DNA from 4 places in the Streptomyces sp. NPDC055632 genome. Region 4 is predicted to be linked to each of the others. Evidence: riboswitches for the same ligand, from Rfam matches in the RefSeq annotation. Region 4 holds a riboswitch; each other region holds the start of a gene.
What was found. Region 4 has a riboswitch for cobalamin ahead of ACWGSR_RS34875 (acyl-CoA thioesterase). Riboswitches for the same ligand answer to the same signal wherever they lie in the genome.

Region 1 (4,392 bases), on a different contig from region 4:
GCTCCATGAGGTCCAGCTGGTGCTGGACGTCGAGGTGGTTGGTGGGCTCGTCGAGGAGGAGTTCGCGCGGCTCCTGGGCGAGGGCGCGGGCGATCTGGACGCGCTGGCGCTCGCCGCCGGAGAGGGTCCGCCAGGGCTGGCGGGCGCGGTCGGCGAGCCCGGTGCGGGCGAGGGCGGAGCGGACGGCGGCCTCGTCCGCCGCCGAGGGCGGGGTCCAGGCCCTGCGGTGCGGGACGCGGCCGAGGCGTACGACGTCGAGGACGGTCAGGTCGGTCTGGGTGTCGGACTGCTGCTCGACCGTGGCGAGGCGCCGGGCGACGGTCCTGCGGCCGAGGCCGGCCAGCGGGTCGCCGTCGAGGGTGACGACCCCGGAGTCGGGGGCGAGGACGCCGGCGAGGAGCCGCAGGAGCGTGGACTTGCCGGAGCCGTTGGGGCCGAGGAGGCCGGTGACGGTCCCGGGGACCGGGGCGACGCTGACGCCGTCGAGGACGAGGACGCCGCCGGCGGTGCGCGAGACCCGGTCGGCGCGGAGGCCCGTGCCCGTGTCTTCTCCGGTGGGGGTCATCGCGTGCTCCTCGTGCTGCGCGTGCGGTGGAGGACGAGGACGAAGGCCGGTACGCCGATCAGCGAGGTCACCACGCCCACCGGCACCTCCTGGGGGTCGAGGACGGTGCGGGCGAGCGTGTCGGCCCAGACCAGGAAGACCGCTCCGGCCAGGGCGGTGACCGGCAGGAGCCGGGCGTGCCCGGGGCCGGTGAGCGCGCGGGCGGCGTGCGGCAGGACGAGTCCGACGAAGCCGATGGCCCCGGCGGCGGAGACCAGGGCGGCCGTCAGGAGGGCGGTGACGCACAGGAGGACGAGCCGGGTCCGGGCGACGGAGACGCCGAGCGAGGCGGCGGCCTCCTCGCCGAAGGCGAACGCGTCCAGGGTCCGCGCGTGTCCCAGGCAGGTCGTCAGGGCCGCCGCGAGGACCGCGAGGCACACCCACACGTCGGTCCAGCCGGCCCCGGCGAGCGAGCCGAGCAGCCAGAAGAGGACGCCCCGGGTGGTCTCCGCGTCGGCGGCCGTCATCACGACGAAGGAGGTGAGGGCGGAGAAGAGCTGCATGGCGGCGACCCCGGAGAGGACCACGCGGTCCGTCGAGCCGCCGAGGGTGTGGCTGAGCAGCAGCACGAGCGCGAAGGAGCAGACCGCCCCGAGGAACGCCCCGCCGGTGACGGAGAGGACTCCCCCGCCGACCCCGAGGACGACGACCGCGACCGCGCCGGTCGAGGCGCCGGAGGAGACGCCGAGGACGAAGGGGTCGGCGAGCGGGTTGCGCAGCAGCGACTGCATCACCGCGCCGCAGAGGGCGAGCCCGGCGCCGCAGACGGCGGCCAGGAGGGTGCGGGGCAGCCGCAGGTCCCAGACGATCCCGTCCCGGATCGGGGAGAGCGCCGGGGCGCCGCCGCCGAGGTGGGCGGCGACCGTCGCCCACACGTCGGCGACGCCGATGCGGGCCGGGCCGATGGTGATCGCCGCGGCGACCGACGCGGCCAGGAGGGCGAGTCCGGCCGCCGTCCACAGCAGGGCCGCGGCTCCCTTCCGTACCGAAGCGGCAGCCGGAGAGGTGGTGGTCACTTGGCGAGGCCGTACGAGCGGAGCGCCGCCGCCACCTTCTCGACGGCCTCGACGGTGCGGATCGTGGGGTTGAGCGCCTGGCCGCTGAGGAGCACGTACCGCTTGTTCCTGACCGCCGTCATGGTGCGGGTGACCGGGTCGGACTCCAGGAACTCGATCTTCTTGGCGGCGCTCTCGGCCGACTGCGAGCGGCGGGTGAGGTCGCCGATGACGAGGACGTCGGGGTCGCGGTCGGCGACGGTCTCCCAGTTGATCTGGGGCCACTCCTCCTTGGTGTCGTCGAAGACGTTCTTCGCGCCCAGCTCGCGGGAGACGATGCCGGGGGCGCCGCAGCAGCCCGCCATGTAGGGCGCCTCGGAGTTGGCGAACCAGTAGAGGACCGTGGCGTCCCCGAAGCCTCCGCCCGAAGCGGCCTTCGTCACACGGGCCTTGAGCTCCGCGACGAGCTTCTCGCCGCGCTCCGGCACCGCGAAGATCCGGGCCAGGTCGCGGATCTCGCCGTAGACCGTCTCCATGGTGAGCGGTTGGACGCGGACGCCGTCGCCGTCGCCGCTGTTGTCCTTGCCGACGCAGTCGGTGGGCGAGAGGTAGGTGGGGACGCCGAGCTGCTCGAACCGCTCGCGGGCCGCCACCCCGCCCTTGCCGAGGGTGTACGCGAAGGAGGCGGCGGCGAAGTCGGGTTCGGCGTCGAGGACCTTCTCGAAGGAGGGGTAGCGGTCGGCGAGGCGCGGGACCCCGGCGTTCTCCTCCTCCAGCCCCTTGAGGACGGGGTCCGTCCAGGTGCCGGTGCCCACCATGCGGTCGGCGAGGCCGAGGGAGAGCATGATCTCCGCCGCGCCCTGGTCGAGGGCGACGGCCCGCTCCGGCGCGCGCTCGACGCGGACGGGCCGTCCGCAGTTGTCGTCGAGGGTGACCGGGTACCCGGTCTTCGCCTCCCCGGCGCCGCCCGCGGGCCGGACGGGGGCGGGGGTGGTCCCCGCGCCGCAGCCGGTGGCGGTCAGGAGCAGGGCTCCGGTCAGGAACAGCACGGCGGAGCGGACGGGGTGTGCGAGCGGCACGGGACTTCCTCTGCGGCCACGGCTCATGCGCGGAGCCTGTCGTACGGTGCTCCCCGGGCGGGCGTGCGCCGGGGCCGCCAGCAGGTCTTCGGACTCGGGGTCGGCCGGACGGGGCGCCTTCCCGGGCCGTCGTCGTCGCCGCCCAGTGGCCGATGCTCCGCCCGTCGCCCTCACCGCTGCGCGTCAGTTCCGGTCTCGCACCGGATTCCCTGACCCGTGCACGCACCCGTTCGGGCGCGTACAAAGGTGCGACTGGCCCCGGCACAGTACCACCGGGCCGGGGGCGTGCCCCGGGGCGCGGTCGGCGTCAGAGGCGCAGCTCCCTGGCCTCGAAGCGGCCGTCCCCGAGGACCAGGACGAAGGAGACCTGCTGCCCCTCGGAGACGGTCCGGCTCTCGTCCTCGATGTCCTCCGCGCTGAACCAGACCTGGTCCTGGGAGCCGACGGGGACGACGAACCCGTATCCCCCGAGACGGTTGAAGGACCGCACGAACCCTTTGCTCCTGCCTTCCACGGCTGCCTCCTCCTCGGCGTCGGCGACGCGGGCGAGGGGTGTCCCGGCCGGGTCCGGCCGCGTCCGCGTCTCAGGGGAGGTGTACCCCGCCCGTCCGCGCTTCGCCCGTCGGCGGGCGGGCGGTGCGCGAGCACTCCCGGGGATCTCGTAGAATATTCAACAGAGGTCCGGTGTCGGAGATCCCCCGTGTTCGACACCGGGCCTCGTCGTGCGTCCGGCGCCTTCCGGAGGGGGCGGGGCGTCCCTCAGCGGCCGCCGGGGTACGAGATCCTCGCCGTGATCCTGGCGATGCGCGCCGCCGTCTCGGCGGGCGGGGCCACCGGCTGGACGATGTGGCTGACGGTGAGCCGGACGACCGTCTCGACGGCGAGCCCGCGCGACTCATCGTCCACCTCGGGCCAGGCCTCGGTCGCGTACGCGTGGAGCATCGCCATGGCCGTGCCGAAGACCGGCTCCGCGCGGGTGGTGAGGTAGGCGAGGAGGTCGTCCTCGCCGCCCCGCGCCGCGACCAGGACGCTCTTGATGAGGGGGTTGTCCACGGTCTGCTGGAGCGTGTAGCCGACGCCGGCCGCCGCCGCTGCCTCCAACTCGCCCCGGTGGGAGTCGAGTTCGCGCTCGATGCCGATCAGGAAGCCCTCCAGCTCGCGCTGGACCAGGGCGTTGCCGATGGCCTCCTTCGCACCGAACTCGTTGTAGAGGGTCTGGCGGCTGATGCCGGCGGCCCGCGCGATGGAGGTCATGCGCAGCCCGCTCCAGCCCTCGGCGGCGACGAGGCGGTAGGCGGCGTCGAGCACCTGCTCGCGCAGCAGGGACCGGACGCTCTCGCGGAAACGTGTCATCGTGCCCCCACTTTATCCACGGGGAACCGCCCCGAGGAGGGGTGCGCGGGGGCCGGTCCGGGACCGGCCCCCGGGCCGGGGCGGGGCGGGTTCAGAGCGCGGTGCCGCCCGTCACGTCCACGTACTGGCCGGTGATCCAGCGGGCGTCGTCGGAGACGAGGAAGGCGACCACGTCCGCCACGTCGGCGGGCGTCCCGAGCCGGTTGAAGACCGAGAGCGCGGCGAGGGCGGCGCTCGCCTCGGGCGTCGCCCGGCGCCGCGCGTTCATGTCCGTCGCGATGTAGCCGGGGGCCACGGCGTTGACCGTGATGCCCCGGGGCCCCAGCTCCTTGGCGAGGGCGAGGGTCATCGTGTCGACGGC
Region 2 (4,392 bases), on a different contig from region 4:
AGAAGTTGCGGCCGGTCGGCAGGACGTTGACCAGACCGCGCAGCGGGGAGCCGGACGGACCGGCCGGCACGAAGCCGCCGTTGAGCGCGTGCACGGCGTGCGCCAGCTCGTCGGTGGTGGCGGCCAGACGCGGCACGACCTGTTCGGCGGCGAACCGCAGCACGGCCCGGACGTCGGGGCCGTGGTCGGCCGCGACCGACTCGACCGCGTCCACCGCCCAGTCCGCCGCCTCCATCGCCTCGACGAGCTCGCGCGCCTTCGCCTCCGCCTCGTCGGCGGTGGTGCGGGTCGCGGCCGACTCGTCCAGGCCCAGGGCCTCGCGCAGACCGGGCAGCGCCTGCGTGCCGCCCCAGATCTGGCGGGCGCGCAGGATGGAGAGGACCAGGTTGACCCGGGCCTCGCCGGCCGGGGCGCCGCCGAGGACGTGCAGGCCGTCGCGGATCTGGGCGTCCTTGACCTCGCACAGCCAGCCGTCGACGTGGAGCAGGAAGTCGTCGAAGCCGTCGTCCTCCGGGCGCTCCTCCAGACCGAGGTCGTGGTCGAGCTTGGCGGCCTGGATCAGGGTCCAGATCTGGGCGCGGATCGCGGGCAGCTTCGCCGGGTCCATGGAGGAGATCTGCGCGTACTCGTCGAGGAGCTGCTCCAGGCGCGCGATGTCGCCGTACGAGTCGGCGCGGGCCATCGGCGGCACCAGGTGGTCGACCAGGGTGGCGTGCACGCGCCGCTTGGCCTGGGTGCCCTCGCCCGGGTCGTTGACCAGGAACGGGTAGACCAGCGGCAGGTCGCCGAGGGCCGCGTCCGGGCCGCAGGCGGCGGACAGGCCGGCGTTCTTGCCGGGCAGCCACTCCAGGTTGCCGTGCTTGCCCAGGTGGACCATGGCGTCGGCGCCGAAGCCGCCGTCCTCGGCGCGGGCCGCGATCCAGCGGTAGGCGGCCAGGTAGTGGTGGGACGGCGGGAGGTCGGGGTCGTGGTAGATCGCGATCGGGTTCTCGCCGAAGCCGCGCGGCGGCTGGATGAGGACGAGGAGGTTCCCGCGCCGCAGGGCGGCGAGCACGATGTCGCCCTCCGGGTTCCGCGACCGGTCGAGGAACATCTCGCCGGGCGCCGGGCCCCAGTGCTCCTCGACGTGGGTGCGCAGCTCCTCGGGGAGGGTCGCGTACCAGCGCTTGTAGTCGGCGGCCGGGATCCGGACCGGGTTCTTGGCCAACTGCTCCTCGGTCAGCCAGTCCTGGTCGTGGCCGCCGGCCTCGATGAGGGCGTAGATCAGCTCGTCGCCGTCGCCCGAGACCAGGCCGGGGAGGTCCTCGGCGGGCCCGAAGTCGTAGCCCTCCTCGATCAGCCGGCGAAGGAGGGAGACGGCGGAGGCCGGGGTGTCGAGACCGACGGCGTTGCCGATGCGGGAGTGCTTGGTGGGGTACGCGGAGAGGACGAGCGCGAGCCTCTTCTCGGCATTCGGGATGTGCCGGAGGCGGGCGTGCCGCACGGCGATCCCGGCGACGCGGGCCGCGCGCTCGGTGTCCGCCACGTACGCGGGCAGGCCGTCCTCATCGATCTCCTTGAAGGAGAACGGGACGGTGATCAGGCGCCCGTCGAACTCGGGGACGGCGACCTGGCTGGCGGCGTCCAGCGGGGAGAGGCCCTCGTCGTTCTCCTCCCACGCGGACCGCGAGCCGGTCAGGCAGAGGGCCTGGAGGATCGGCACGTCGAGCGAGGCGAGCGCCCCCGCGTCCCAGGCCTCCTCGTCGCCGCCGGCCTGCGCCTCGGCGGGCTTGGTGCCGCCCGCCGCGAGGACGGTGGTGACGATCGCGTCGGCGGTGCGGAGGGTGTCGAGCAGCTCCGTCTCGGGGGCGCGCAGGGAGGCCACGTACAGCGGGAGGGCCCGCGCGCCGGCGTCCTCGATCGCCTCGCACAGGGCGCCGACGAAGGCGGTGTTGCCGCTCATGTGGTGGGCGCGGTAGTAGAGCACGGCGATCGTCGGGCCCTCGGTGGCCTTCGGGGTGCGCTCCAGCGGGCCCCAGGTCGGGGCGGCGGCCGGGGCCTCGAAACCGTGGCCGGTGAGCAGGACGGTGTCGGAGAGGAAGCGGGCGAGCTGCTCCAGGTTGGCGGGGCCGCCGTGCGCCAGGTAGGCGTGCGCCTCGGTGGCGACGCCGACGGGCACGGTGGACGCCTCCATGAGCTGCGCGTCGGGCGCCTGCTCACCGCTGAGCACGACGACCGGCTTCCCGGCGGCGCGGATCGCGTCGAGCCCGTCCTGCCAGGAACGGAGCCCGCCGAGGAGCCGGACGACGACGAGTTCGGCGCCGTCGAGGAGCCCGTCGAGATCGGCGAGCGGGAGCCGGGCGGGGTTGGCGAACCGATACTCCACCGGTCCGCCGGCCGCGCGGGCGCTGAGCAGGTCGGTGTCGGAGTGCGACAGCAGCAGAAGCATGGCGAGCGCAGGCCTTCCTCGGGGTTGTCCGCGCCCCGGGTGGTCGTGTGGACGGCAGGAGTTCCTGACTCACCGGCCCGAGAACACCGGGCCGGCTCACAGTGGCGGGACCGCGCCGGAATCTCACCGGGCTTCCTCCCCGGGGTCCTGGGACCCCATGCCGCTTGCATCCTAGATCGTGAGCTCCGGACGCCGGAGGGAGCGGGAGGGTCGGGCGGATCACACCGGCACCGGGCCGGGACCGGGCCGGAGCGTGCCGGGCCGGCCCGCGCCTGTCCGACGCGCGGAAAGCCGGCCCTCGCGCCCCCGCCGACTCCCGGAAAGCCGGCCCCCCGCCCCCACCTCCCCACTCGTGGGAAGCCGGTCCTCGCGCCCCCGCCCGGGCGCCCCGAGTCAGGCTGGTCACACCCCGTCGACCGCCGGTTTCCCGTGGGTATGCTCGCCGCCATGCCGCCCGTCCCGCCCCCGACGCCCGCCCCCGGCGCACCCCGTGTGCGGGAGCGCGGCGACGCCTGCCCCGGGGCGCTGCGGCTGCACTCCGCCGACGACGGACACCTGGCCCGACTGCGGCTGCCCGCAGGAAGGTTGACGGCGCGTCAGGTGGAGGTCCTGGCGGACGCCGCCGAGGCCCTGGGGGACGGGCGGATCAGCGTCACCTCGCGCGGGAACGCCGAGCTGCGCGGCTTGGCGGACGGCTGCGGGGCGGAGCTCGCGGCGCTCCTGGCGGAGGCGGGCCTGCTGCCCTCGCCCACCCACGAGCGCGTCCGCAACATCGTGGCCTCCCCGGCCGCGGGCCTCGACGGACTCGGCGCCGCCGACGTGCAGTTGTGGGCCCGCGAGCTGGACGAACGGCTCTGCGCCGCGCCCTGGGCCGCCGCGCTCTCGGGCCGTTTCCTCTTCGTCCTGGACGACGGCCGCGGCGACGTCACCGGCCTCGGCGGGGATGTGACCTTGGTCGCAGTGGACCCCCGCACCGCGCTCCTGCACCTGGGCGGCCGGGCCGTGCGCGTCGCCGCCGACGACGCGCCCCGCGCCGCCCTCGCCGCCGCCCGCGCCTTCCTCTCCGCCGCCCGCGCGGCCGGCACCGGCGCCTGGCGCGTACGGGAGCTGCCGGAGGGCCACGGGGCCGGCGTACCGGAAGCACTCGCGGCGGCCGGGACAGCGGCGGAAGAGGTGCCCGAGCCGGTCCTGCCGCAGGGGCCGCCGCCCGTCCCCGGCCCCCTCGGCCCCGCCTCCCTCCACGTGCTCGCCCCTCTCGGCCGCCTCACCGCCGCCCAGCTGCGGGCCCTGCTGCCCGCCGACGAGGTGCGGCTCACGCCCTGGCGCGGAGCCGTCGTCGTCGGCGCCGGGCCCGACCGGACGCCCGCGCTCGACGCGGCCGGACTGATCACCCGGCCCGACTCCCCCTGGATCGGCGTCAGCGCCTGCACCGGGCGGCCCGGCTGCGCCAAGTCCCTCGCGGACGTCCGGGCGGACGCGGTCCCCGGCCGTCCCGGCCTGCCCGTCCACTACTCCGGGTGCGAGCGCCGCTGCGGACACCCGCACGGCGACTGGATCGACGTCCTCGCCGCCCCCGGCGGCGGCTACCTGGTCGACGGCGCCCCCGTCCCCCGTACCGAACTGGCCCCCGCGGTCACCACGGCCCGTACCGCGCCCCGCACAACGAGATGAGCGAGAACAGGATGTTCGACTACGAGAAGGACGGCACGGAGATCTACCGCCGCTCCTTTGCCACGATCCGCGCCGAGGCGGACCTCACGGGCCTGCCCGCCGACGTCGCCCAGGTGGCGGTCCGGATGATCCACGCCTGCGGCATGACGGACCTCGTCCAGGACATCGCGTACTCGCCGGGCGTCGTCGCGAGCGCCCGCGCCGCGCTGCGGGCCGGCGCGCCGATCCTCTGCGACGCGCGGATGGTCGCCAGCGGCGTCACCCGCAAGCGGCTGCCCGCCGACAACGAGGTG
Region 3 (4,392 bases), on a different contig from region 4:
GATGGAGGGGATCTCCTCGACCGCGTCGAACGCGGCGGCGCGGTCGTCCGGGTCGGGCAGGTAGGTGTCGAGCAGCGTCAGGTAGAACTGGACGTGCACGGCCTCCTCGAAGAGCTGCCGGCTCAGGTAGAGCCGCGCCTCGGGGGAGTTGATGTGCTTGTAGAGCGTCAGGACCAGGTTGTTCGAGACGATCGAGTCGCCCGTCGCGAAGAACGCGACCAGACGGCCGATCATGTGCTGCTCGGCCGGGGTCAGCTTGGCGAGGTCGGCGACGTCCGAGTGGAGGTCGACCTCCTCGACGGTCCAGGTGTTCTTGATCGCGTCCCGGTAGCGCTCGTAGAAGTCCGGGTAGCGCATGGGACGGAGGGTGAGTTCGAAGCCCGGGTCGAGCAGGTTCTTCTCGGTGGAGCTCATTACTGGCAGGCCTCGCAGGACTCGGGGTTTTCCAGGGAGCAGGCGACCGCGTCGGGGTCGGCGGCCTGCTGGACGGGAATGGGCGCGGCGGCGGCCGTCGACGCCTGGGCGGCGCGGGCGATCCGGGTGGCCGGGCGGGAGCGCAGGTAGTACGTCGTCTTGAGGCCCTGCTTCCAGGCGTACGCGTACATCGACGACAGCTTGCCGATGGTGGGCGTCTCCAGGAACAGGTTCAGCGACTGCGACTGGTCCAGGAACGGGGTGCGGGCGGCGGCCATGTCGATCAGGCCGCGCTGCGGGATCTCCCAGGCCGTGCGGTACAGCTCGCGCACCTCGGCCGGCACCCAGGTGAAGCCCTGCACCGAGCCGTTGGAGTCGCGCAGCGCCTCACGGGTCTGCGCGTCCCAGACGCCGAGCCTCTTCAGCTCGTCGACCAGGTACGAGTTGACCTGGAGGAACTCGCCCGACAGCGTCTCGCGCTTGAACAGGTTGGAGACCTGCGGCTCGATGCACTCGTACACGCCGGCGATCGAGGCGATCGTCGCGGTCGGCGCGATGGCGAGGAGGAGGCTGTTGCGCATGCCGACGGCGGCGATCCGCTCGCGCAGCGCGGTCCAGCGCTCCGGCCAGTTCAGCTCCACGTCGTAGTGGTCGGGGTGCAGCACGCCGCGGGCGGCGCGGGTCTTCTCCCAGGCCGGGAGCGGGCCGTTGCGCTCGGCCAGGTCGGCGGAGGCCTCGTACGCGGCGAGCATGATCCGCTCGGCGATCCGGGTGGAGAGCGCCCGCGCCTCGGGGGAGTCGAAGGGCAGCTTCAGCTGGAAGAAGACGTCCTGGAGGCCCATGGCGCCCAGGCCGACCGGACGCCAGCGGGAGTTGGAGCGGCCCGCCTGCTCGGTCGGGTAGAAGTTGATGTCGACGACCCGGTCGAGGAAGGTGACGGCCGTGCGGACGGTCGCGTCCAGGCGCTCCCAGTCGATGTCCGAACCGACCACGAACGCGCCGAGGTTGACCGAGCCCAGGTTGCAGACCGCGGTCTCGCCGTCGTCCGTGACCTCCAGGATCTCCGTGCAGAGGTTGGAGGAGTGGACGGTGTGGCCGGGCTCGGCGGTCTGGTTGGCCGTCCGGTTCGAGGCGTCCTTGAAGGTCATCCAGCCGTTGCCGGTCTGGGCCAGGGTCCGCATCATCCGGCCGTACAGGTCGCGGGCCGGCATCGTCTTGCGGGCCAGGCCGGCCGCCTCGGCCTTGCGGTAGGCGGCGTCGAACTCCTCGCCCCACAGGTCCACGAGCTCGGGCACGTCCGAGGGGGAGAACAGCGACCACTCGGCGTCGGCGTTCACGCGGCGCATGAACTCGTCCGGGATCCAGTGCGCCAGGTTCAGGTTGTGCGTGCGGCGCTGGTCCTCGCCCGTGTTGTCGCGGAGCTCCAGGAACTCCTCGATGTCCGCGTGCCAGGTCTCCAGGTAGACGGCGGCGGCGCCCTTGCGGCGGCCGCCCTGGTTCACGGCGGCGACGGAGGCGTCCAGGGTCTTCAGGAACGGCACGATGCCGTTGGAGTGCCCGTTGGTGCCCCGGATCAGCGAACCGCGGGCGCGGATGCGGGAGTACGAGAGGCCGATGCCGCCCGCGTGCTTCGAGAGGCGCGCGACCTGGTGGTAGCGGTCGTAGATGGAGTCCAGCTCGTCCTGCGGGGAGTCCAGGAGGTAGCAGGAGGACATCTGCGGGTGGCGGGTGCCGGAGTTGAAGAGCGTGGGGGAGGACGGCAGGTAGTCCAGCCGGCTCATCAGGCCGTACAGCGCGGCCACTTCGTCGAGCGCGCGGACGCCCTCGTCCTCGGCCAGACCGCAGGCGACGCGCAGCATGAAGTGCTGCGGGGTCTCGATCACCTTGCGGGTGATCGGGTGGCGCAGCAGGTAGCGCGAGTAGAGGGTGCGCAGGCCGAAGTAGCCGAAGCGGTCGTCGCCGGCGCGGTCGATCGTGGCGTCGAGGCGGTCGGCGTGCAGCGCGACGAACTCGGCGGTGCGGTCGGCGATCAGGCCCTCGCGGTGCCCGACGACGACCGAGGAGGAGAAGTCGACCGAGCCCTGGGAGGCCGCCTCGTCCGCGATGGTGATGGTGAGGAGCCGGGCGGCGAGCCGGGAGTACGCCGGGTCCTCGGCGATCAGGCCGGCGGCCGCCTCGGTGGCCAGCTCGCGCAGCTCCGCCTCGTCCGCGGCGGCGCTGCGGCCGCGGAGCGCGGCGGCGGCGACCTTGCCGGGGTCGGTGTCGGGGAGATCGGCGGTGAGGTCGGTCAGGGTCCGCAGCAGTACGGTCCCGGGACCGTCGCTCTCGACCGCGGAAGCCTCGGCCGAAGCCGGATCGGCGGGCGCGATGGTCACGTGGGGGCTCTCCCTCGCTCGGCTCGGGGCCTCGGCGGGGGCAGGCGGACGGGCGGGCGTCCAGGCATGACGCGCCGCGTCCACCGGCCCACTCCGCGAGGCCCGGACGTCTGTGGCACCCGGAACGGAAGGACCGGGCGCGCTGTCGGCAGGTGTTCGGACTCACTCCGGACGAAACCGCACGAAGTACACCGTTGCGGGACAGTTCCGGATTCGCGCCGGATTCCCCTGCGTCGACAGCGAGGACGAGCATACATGTGGGGGGCGCCGCTCGTGGCACCCCCCACATGTTGTGTCGCCCCCTGGACGGGACTTGGGGTCAGAACTCCAGGGAGTAGGTGCGCAGAGAGTGATCGGGGATGGGCTCCCAGTCCCGGTGCGGGGTGCGGACGAAGCCCGTCCGCTCGTAGATCCGGTGCGCGGAGACCATCGCGGCGTCCGTGGAGAGCACGATCCTGGCGCACCCCGGAAGGGCCCGCGCCCGGTCGACACAGGCCCGTACGAGCGCCTCGCCGACGCCCCGGCCGCGGGCCTCCCGGGCGACCGCGAGCATCCGGAACTCGGCCTCGCCGGCCACCGCGATGTCGGCCCACGGGGTGCCGCCCCGGGCGAAGGTCACCCCGCCGACGATCCGCCCCGCCGCGTCCCCGGTGTCCTCCGCGACGAGGACCTCGCTCTCGCGGGCCCGCCGCTCCGTGTCCCGCAGCACGGCCAGATAGGAGTCCTCGGCCCCGTACTTCAGCAGTCCGTCGTCCAGATAGGTGCGTCCGGTCAGTTCGCCGAGCACCTCGTACTCCTCGGGCCGTACCGCCCTGATCGTGAAGTCCATGGGGGAAGTGTGCACGCCGGGGACGCGACGGGGCCCGGGGCCTCCTGGCGGAGGTCCCGGGCCCTTTCGGCGCGACCGGTGTCAGTGGGTGGGCGCGGTGGCCTTCTCCATCTCGGTCTGCACGCCGGGGTCGCCGGCGTCGGCGGTGTAGTCCGACGGGGAGGTCTCGTCGATGCCCTCGGGGGCCTTGAGGGCCTTGAGGACGAAGGTGAGGACCACGGTGACCACGACGTTGAGGACGAAGGCGGTGAGGCCGATGTAGCCGATCTCGCCGATGCCCGGGATCTCGGCGGAGGAGCCGCCGAAGTGCTTCTGCTTCGGAGTGGACACGTTGTAGGCGGCGATAGTGCCGTACAGCATGCCGACAGCCCACCCTGCGAGCAGGGCCCAGCGGTGGAACCAGCGGGTGAAGAGCCCTCCTACCAGGGCGGGGAAGGTCTGGAGGATCCAGATGCCGCCGAGGAGCTGGAAGTTGATCGCGACCGTCTTGTCCATGGTGAGGACGAACACGAGGGCGCCGACCTTGACCAGAAGCGAGACGATCTTGGAGACCTTGGTCTCCTGGGCCGGGGTCGCGTCCGGCTTGATGAAGTCCTTGTAGATGTTCCTGGTGAAGAGGTTGGCGGCGGCGATCGACATGATCGCGGCCGGGACGAGCGCGCCGATGCCGATCGCGGCGAACGCGACGCCCGCGAACCAGTCCGGGAACATGGTCTCGAAGAGCTGCGGAATGGCGAGCTGGCCGTTCTCGACCTTGATCCCTGCGGCGATCGC
Region 4 (4,392 bases):
TACCAGGCCAGGGTGCGCAGCATGTCGGCGGCCTGCGGCCGCCGTTCGCGGATGTCGTCCAGGGTGACGCGCCAGATGCGGGCGATGGTGCGTTCGTGGACGGTGAAGCCCTCGCCGCCCCGCTGGTACAGCGGGCCGGGGTTCCGCCGGAGCAGGCCCAGGTACGCGCCCGGGGTCAGCAGGGGGTTCTGGGCGAGGTAGGCGGCGGCCTGTTCGACGGCCAGGGGGAGATGGCCCAGGTCCGCGCAGAGTTCGGCCGCTCCGGAGAGGTCCCGGCCGCCGCCGACGGTCGCGATGCGGGTGAGCAGGGCCAGCGATTCGTCCGGTCGCAGGACGTCGAGCCGGATGACCTCGCCGGCGTCGTGCCACACCGTGGCGAGCCTGCTGGTGACGAGAAAACGCCCGTGGGGCAGGCGGGCCAGGAGCGGGGCGATGTCGGCGACGTGGTTGACGTTGTCCAGGACGAGCAGCCAGCCGCTGTGCGTGGCCAGCCACTGCATCCCGTTCTCGGCCAGGGCTTCCACCGTCAGCGCCTTGGAGACGGCGGGCTGCAGGGCGGTGGCGAGGGCGGCCAGGCCCCGTTCCACGCCCGCCGCGCTGTCGGCGGACATCCACCGGACGGGCGCGAGACGGTGCCTGCGGGCCCGGGTGGCCGCCCAGTGCGCGACCAGCGTGCTCTTGCCGACCCCGCCGAGTCCGTGCACGGCATGGAGCCCCACGCCGCCGTTCCTCTTCATGGCGGCGTCGAGGCGGTCGAGTTCGGCGGTGCGCCCCACGAAGCGGGTGGTGCGGTACGGCGGGTTGTCCAGTCCGGGCCGGGCCTTGACCTCGGACACGGGCCGCACCGCCTCCGGCGGGAGCACCACGCCGGAATGGGCGTGGTAGATGCCCGTGACGGCGATGCCGCCGTGCGTCGCGCTCGCGTTCCCGCTGCCCGTCACCCGCTGTGCGGGGGTGACGCCGCCCTCCGTGCCCCCGGCCGGGGTGTGCGTGCCGGGATCGTGCCCTCTGCTCCATCGCCACCTGGCCATACCGAGGTCCCGGCCGTCTACTCGGTCACGATGCCGCTGACCGCGCTGGACCCCGCGCCGACGGCCTCCGCGTCCCCGGTGTTCACGGCTCGTGCGGCGCGCCCGTCGCCCGACCGCCTCACCCCGGTCACGGCGCTGCCGCCGTCCCGCGCCAGCGCGTTCCCGGTCGCCAGGGCCGTGTCGGCCTCCGGGTCGGCGACGAGGGCCGACAGGGCGCGCAGGTCCCGGACCGCCCGCTCCCGGTCCCCCGCGTCGAGGGATGCGAGCAGGACCTCGAACCGCTCCTGCCACACCCCTTCCTGGCGCGACAGCTCCCGGTCCGGATCCGTGGCGGCGCCCGGCTCGAGCGCCCGGGCCGTCCGGTCCAGCCGCTCCAGTTCGGCCCGCCCCCGCTCCGCGTCACCGCGGCCGAACAGTTCGGCGACCCGCTGCCGCACCGCGTGCCAGGCGTCGGTGCCGGCGGCCTGGACCACCGCCCCGCCGCCCGCCGCGGCCAACGCGGTCAAAGCCTCGGTCAGCAAAGCCCCCACCCGCCCCTCACGTCGCCCCGCCTCTTCTCCCCAGCAACGTACAGGCCCGCTGCCGTACATGGGGTGCGGTTCGAGCCAGTCGGAGCCTTCCGCCAAGGCTCGTCCGCACGGGCCCCGGCCGGGCCGGGAGGGCGTGGCCCGGCCTCGGATCAGGGGCGTCGGGCGAGGGGTACGGACTCCCCGCCCGGCCGGCGGCGACGCGCGGAACGACCCCGTCGGAGTGCGGCGTAGGCTGGTCGCGCAGCTGGTTCGCCCCCGTCCGCCAGGCGGGATGCGTCGCAAGAGGGAACCCGGTGGGAATCCGGGACTGCCCCGCAGCGGTGAGCGGGAACGACCGCCGTCATACGCACTGGCCCCGGGAAGGGGCTGGGAAGCGACGGCCAGTAGGTGTCCTCCGGACCGGTCCGGTGGGCGCGCCCGCGAGTCCGAAGACCTGCCCGCCGCCCGCGCGCCCACACCCCGTGCGCGCGGAACAGCCCCGCCGCGACTCGCGAAGGAGAGTTGACGTGGCCGATCCCACCGTCACCAGCCCCGTTCCCGCCGCCCGTCCCGCCAAGACGCCGGACGACTCCCGGGTCGTCCTCGCCCACATCATGAGCGAGCACGACACCAACCTCTACGGCACCATCCACGGCGGCGTGATGATGAAGCTCATCGACGACGCCGCGGCGGCGGCCGCCGGGCGGCACGCCGACGGCCCGGCCGTCACCGTCTCCGTCGACCGGATGACCTTCCTCGCCCCCGTGCGGGCCGGAGACCTGCTCAGCGTCGAGGCCGGCCTCGAACGGGCCGGGCGGACGTCGATGACCGTCGGGGTCCGGGTGACCTCCGAGCGCTGGAACAGCACCGGCCCCGCCACCGAGGTGGCGACCGCCTTCCTGACCTTCGTCGCCGTCGACGCCGACGGCACCCCGCGCCCCGTCCCCGTCCTCGACGTACCGCTGCCCGGCCTGTCCTGACCGGGCGGACCGCCGCCCCGGCCGTGCGCGGTCACGACCGGAGCGGCGGTCTCCGCGCCCACGGGCGTCGAGCGCCGGGCCCGGACCCCGCCGACCGCCCGCAACCCCGGCGCACGGCCGGCGGACCCGTTCCACGACGGAAACGACCAAGGAGCACCATGACGTCGAGCGACACCCCCAGGCATCTCACGGTCATCGGCATCGGATCCGGGGACCCCGACCAGTTGACGCTCGCGGCGGTGAAGGCCATGCGCCGGACCGACGTGTTCTTCGTCCTCGACAAGGGCCGGGAGAAGTCCTCCCTCGTACGCCTCCGGCGGGACATGCTCGACGAGCACGTCACCGGGCCCTACCGGGTCGTCGAGGCGGAGGACCCGTGGCGCGACCGCTCCCAGGAGGAGTCCGTCCCGTACGCGGAAGCCGTCCACGACTGGCGCCGTCGGCGCGCCGACGTCTGCGAGCGGCTGATCCGCGACGAGACGGCTCCCGGGCAGCGCGGGGCGTTCCTGGTGTGGGGCGACCCGTCCCTGTACGACAGCACGCTGGCGATCCTGGAGGACATCACGGCCCGGGGGAACGTGGCGTTCACGTACGACGTGGTCCCGGGGATCAGCAGCGTCTCCGCCCTCGCGGCGCGCCACCGCATCGGTCTGAACCGGGTCGGCCGGCCGATCCACGTCACGCCCGGGCGGCGGCTCCCCGAGACGGCCGGCAACGCCGACGGCGACATCGTCGTGATGCTCGACGCCCACGAGTCCTTCCGGCACATCGCCGGTGACACCACGTGGATCTACTGGGGCGCCTACATCGGCACGCCCGACGAGATCCTGATCTCGGGCCTGCTGTCCGAGGTCGCCGACGAGATCCGCCGCGCGCGGGCGGAGGCCAGGGAACGCCACGGATGGATCATGGACACCTATCTGCTGCGCCCCCACTCCGACGACGGCGACGACGACGACGGCGACGGCGACGGCGACGGCGACGCATGAGGCCTACGCCCGGTCGGCCCGCGGTTTCGGGGCGTCCTCCTCCTTCCGGAGGGGCCGGGGGGAGAAACGGACCGGGGCCTGGAAGCGGGCCTTGCGGGCGGCCCGGCGGAAGACCGTGAGGACCGCCGGTCCCGCGAGGACGACGCAGACGAAGTTGGTGACGGCTCGGCCCGTGTCCCAGCCGAGGGAGGTGGCCAGGTCGAAGGCCAGGTACCGCTGGAACTGCTCGGTGAACGGGAGCCCCGGGAGATAGGCGATGGAGCTGTTCGGATCGAGCGAGAACGGCCAGAAGGAGAGGTTCAGGAGGAAGCCGAAGAGGTAGCCGGAGAGCGAGCCGTACACCGCGAGCAGGGCGACCTCACGGCGCCCCGTGGCCTTCGGCAGGAAGCCCGCGAGCATGCCGACGAAGGCGCAGCCGAACATCTGGTACGGCATCCAGGGGCCGACGCCGCCGGTGATGAGGGCCGAGGCGAACAGGGACGTGCAGCCCAGGGTGAAGCCGAAGCCGGGGCCGTAGACCCGGCCCGCGAGCACGAGGACGAAGAACACCGTCTCGATCCCGGCCGTGCCCGCGCCGAGGGGGCGGATGGCGGCGTTGACCGCGGAGAGGACCCCCAGCATGGCCAGCGCCTTGGAGTCGATGCCGCCCTCGGCGATCTCGGAGATCACCACGCAGAGCACGATCACCAGGAGCACGCCGAAGATCAGCGGCGGGGCGTAGTGCGAGCCGAACTTGCCGGGCGCGACGAGGAACGGCCAGAAGAAGGCGACGACGCCGAGGAAGGCCGCCATCGCGATGACGGCTCCGGCCCGGGCGCGGATGCGGATGGCGGCGGTGGACGTGCTCATGGGGCCGGGTCCGTTCCGTCGAGGTCGGCGTCGG

Region 1: another riboswitch for cobalamin. It lies ahead of ACWGSR_RS09215 (ABC transporter substrate-binding protein); the one in region 4 lies ahead of ACWGSR_RS34875 (acyl-CoA thioesterase).
Region 2: another riboswitch for cobalamin. It lies ahead of cobN (cobaltochelatase subunit CobN); the one in region 4 lies ahead of ACWGSR_RS34875 (acyl-CoA thioesterase).
Region 3: another riboswitch for cobalamin. It lies ahead of ACWGSR_RS27100 (ribonucleoside-diphosphate reductase subunit alpha); the one in region 4 lies ahead of ACWGSR_RS34875 (acyl-CoA thioesterase).

The regions. Positions count from the first base shown of each region.
Region 1 covers NZ_JBSHHY010000005.1:6,612-11,003, reverse strand. The annotation lists gene ACWGSR_RS09225 (ABC transporter ATP-binding protein) at 1-565, opposite strand, end outside; gene ACWGSR_RS09220 (FecCD family ABC transporter permease) at 562-1,620, opposite strand; gene ACWGSR_RS09215 (ABC transporter substrate-binding protein) at 1,617-2,678, opposite strand; cobalamin riboswitch at 2,755-2,935, opposite strand; gene ACWGSR_RS09210 (cold-shock protein) at 2,986-3,192, opposite strand; gene ACWGSR_RS09205 (TetR family transcriptional regulator) at 3,438-4,031, opposite strand; gene ACWGSR_RS09200 (SDR family NAD(P)-dependent oxidoreductase) at 4,123-4,392, opposite strand, start outside.
Region 2 covers NZ_JBSHHY010000002.1:373,376-377,767, reverse strand. The annotation lists gene cobN (cobaltochelatase subunit CobN) at 1-2,428, opposite strand, end outside; cobalamin riboswitch at 2,468-2,605, opposite strand; gene ACWGSR_RS04285 (cobalamin biosynthesis protein CobG) at 2,864-4,099, shown strand; gene ACWGSR_RS04280 (precorrin-8X methylmutase) at 4,096-4,392, shown strand, end outside.
Region 3 covers NZ_JBSHHY010000025.1:54,957-59,348, forward strand. The annotation lists gene ACWGSR_RS27095 (ribonucleotide-diphosphate reductase subunit beta) at 1-414, opposite strand, end outside; gene ACWGSR_RS27100 (ribonucleoside-diphosphate reductase subunit alpha) at 414-2,789, opposite strand; cobalamin riboswitch at 2,920-3,042, opposite strand; gene ACWGSR_RS27105 (GNAT family N-acetyltransferase) at 3,109-3,618, opposite strand; gene mctP (monocarboxylate uptake permease MctP) at 3,700-4,392, opposite strand, start outside.
Region 4 covers NZ_JBSHHY010000052.1:8,681-13,072, reverse strand. The annotation lists gene ACWGSR_RS34885 (tetratricopeptide repeat protein) at 1-1,031, opposite strand, end outside; gene ACWGSR_RS34880 (hypothetical protein) at 1,049-1,537, opposite strand; cobalamin riboswitch at 1,790-2,016, shown strand; gene ACWGSR_RS34875 (acyl-CoA thioesterase) at 2,068-2,520, shown strand; gene cobF (precorrin-6A synthase (deacetylating)) at 2,679-3,509, shown strand; gene ACWGSR_RS34865 (ECF transporter S component) at 3,513-4,358, opposite strand; gene ACWGSR_RS34860 (ABC transporter ATP-binding protein) at 4,355-4,392, opposite strand, start outside.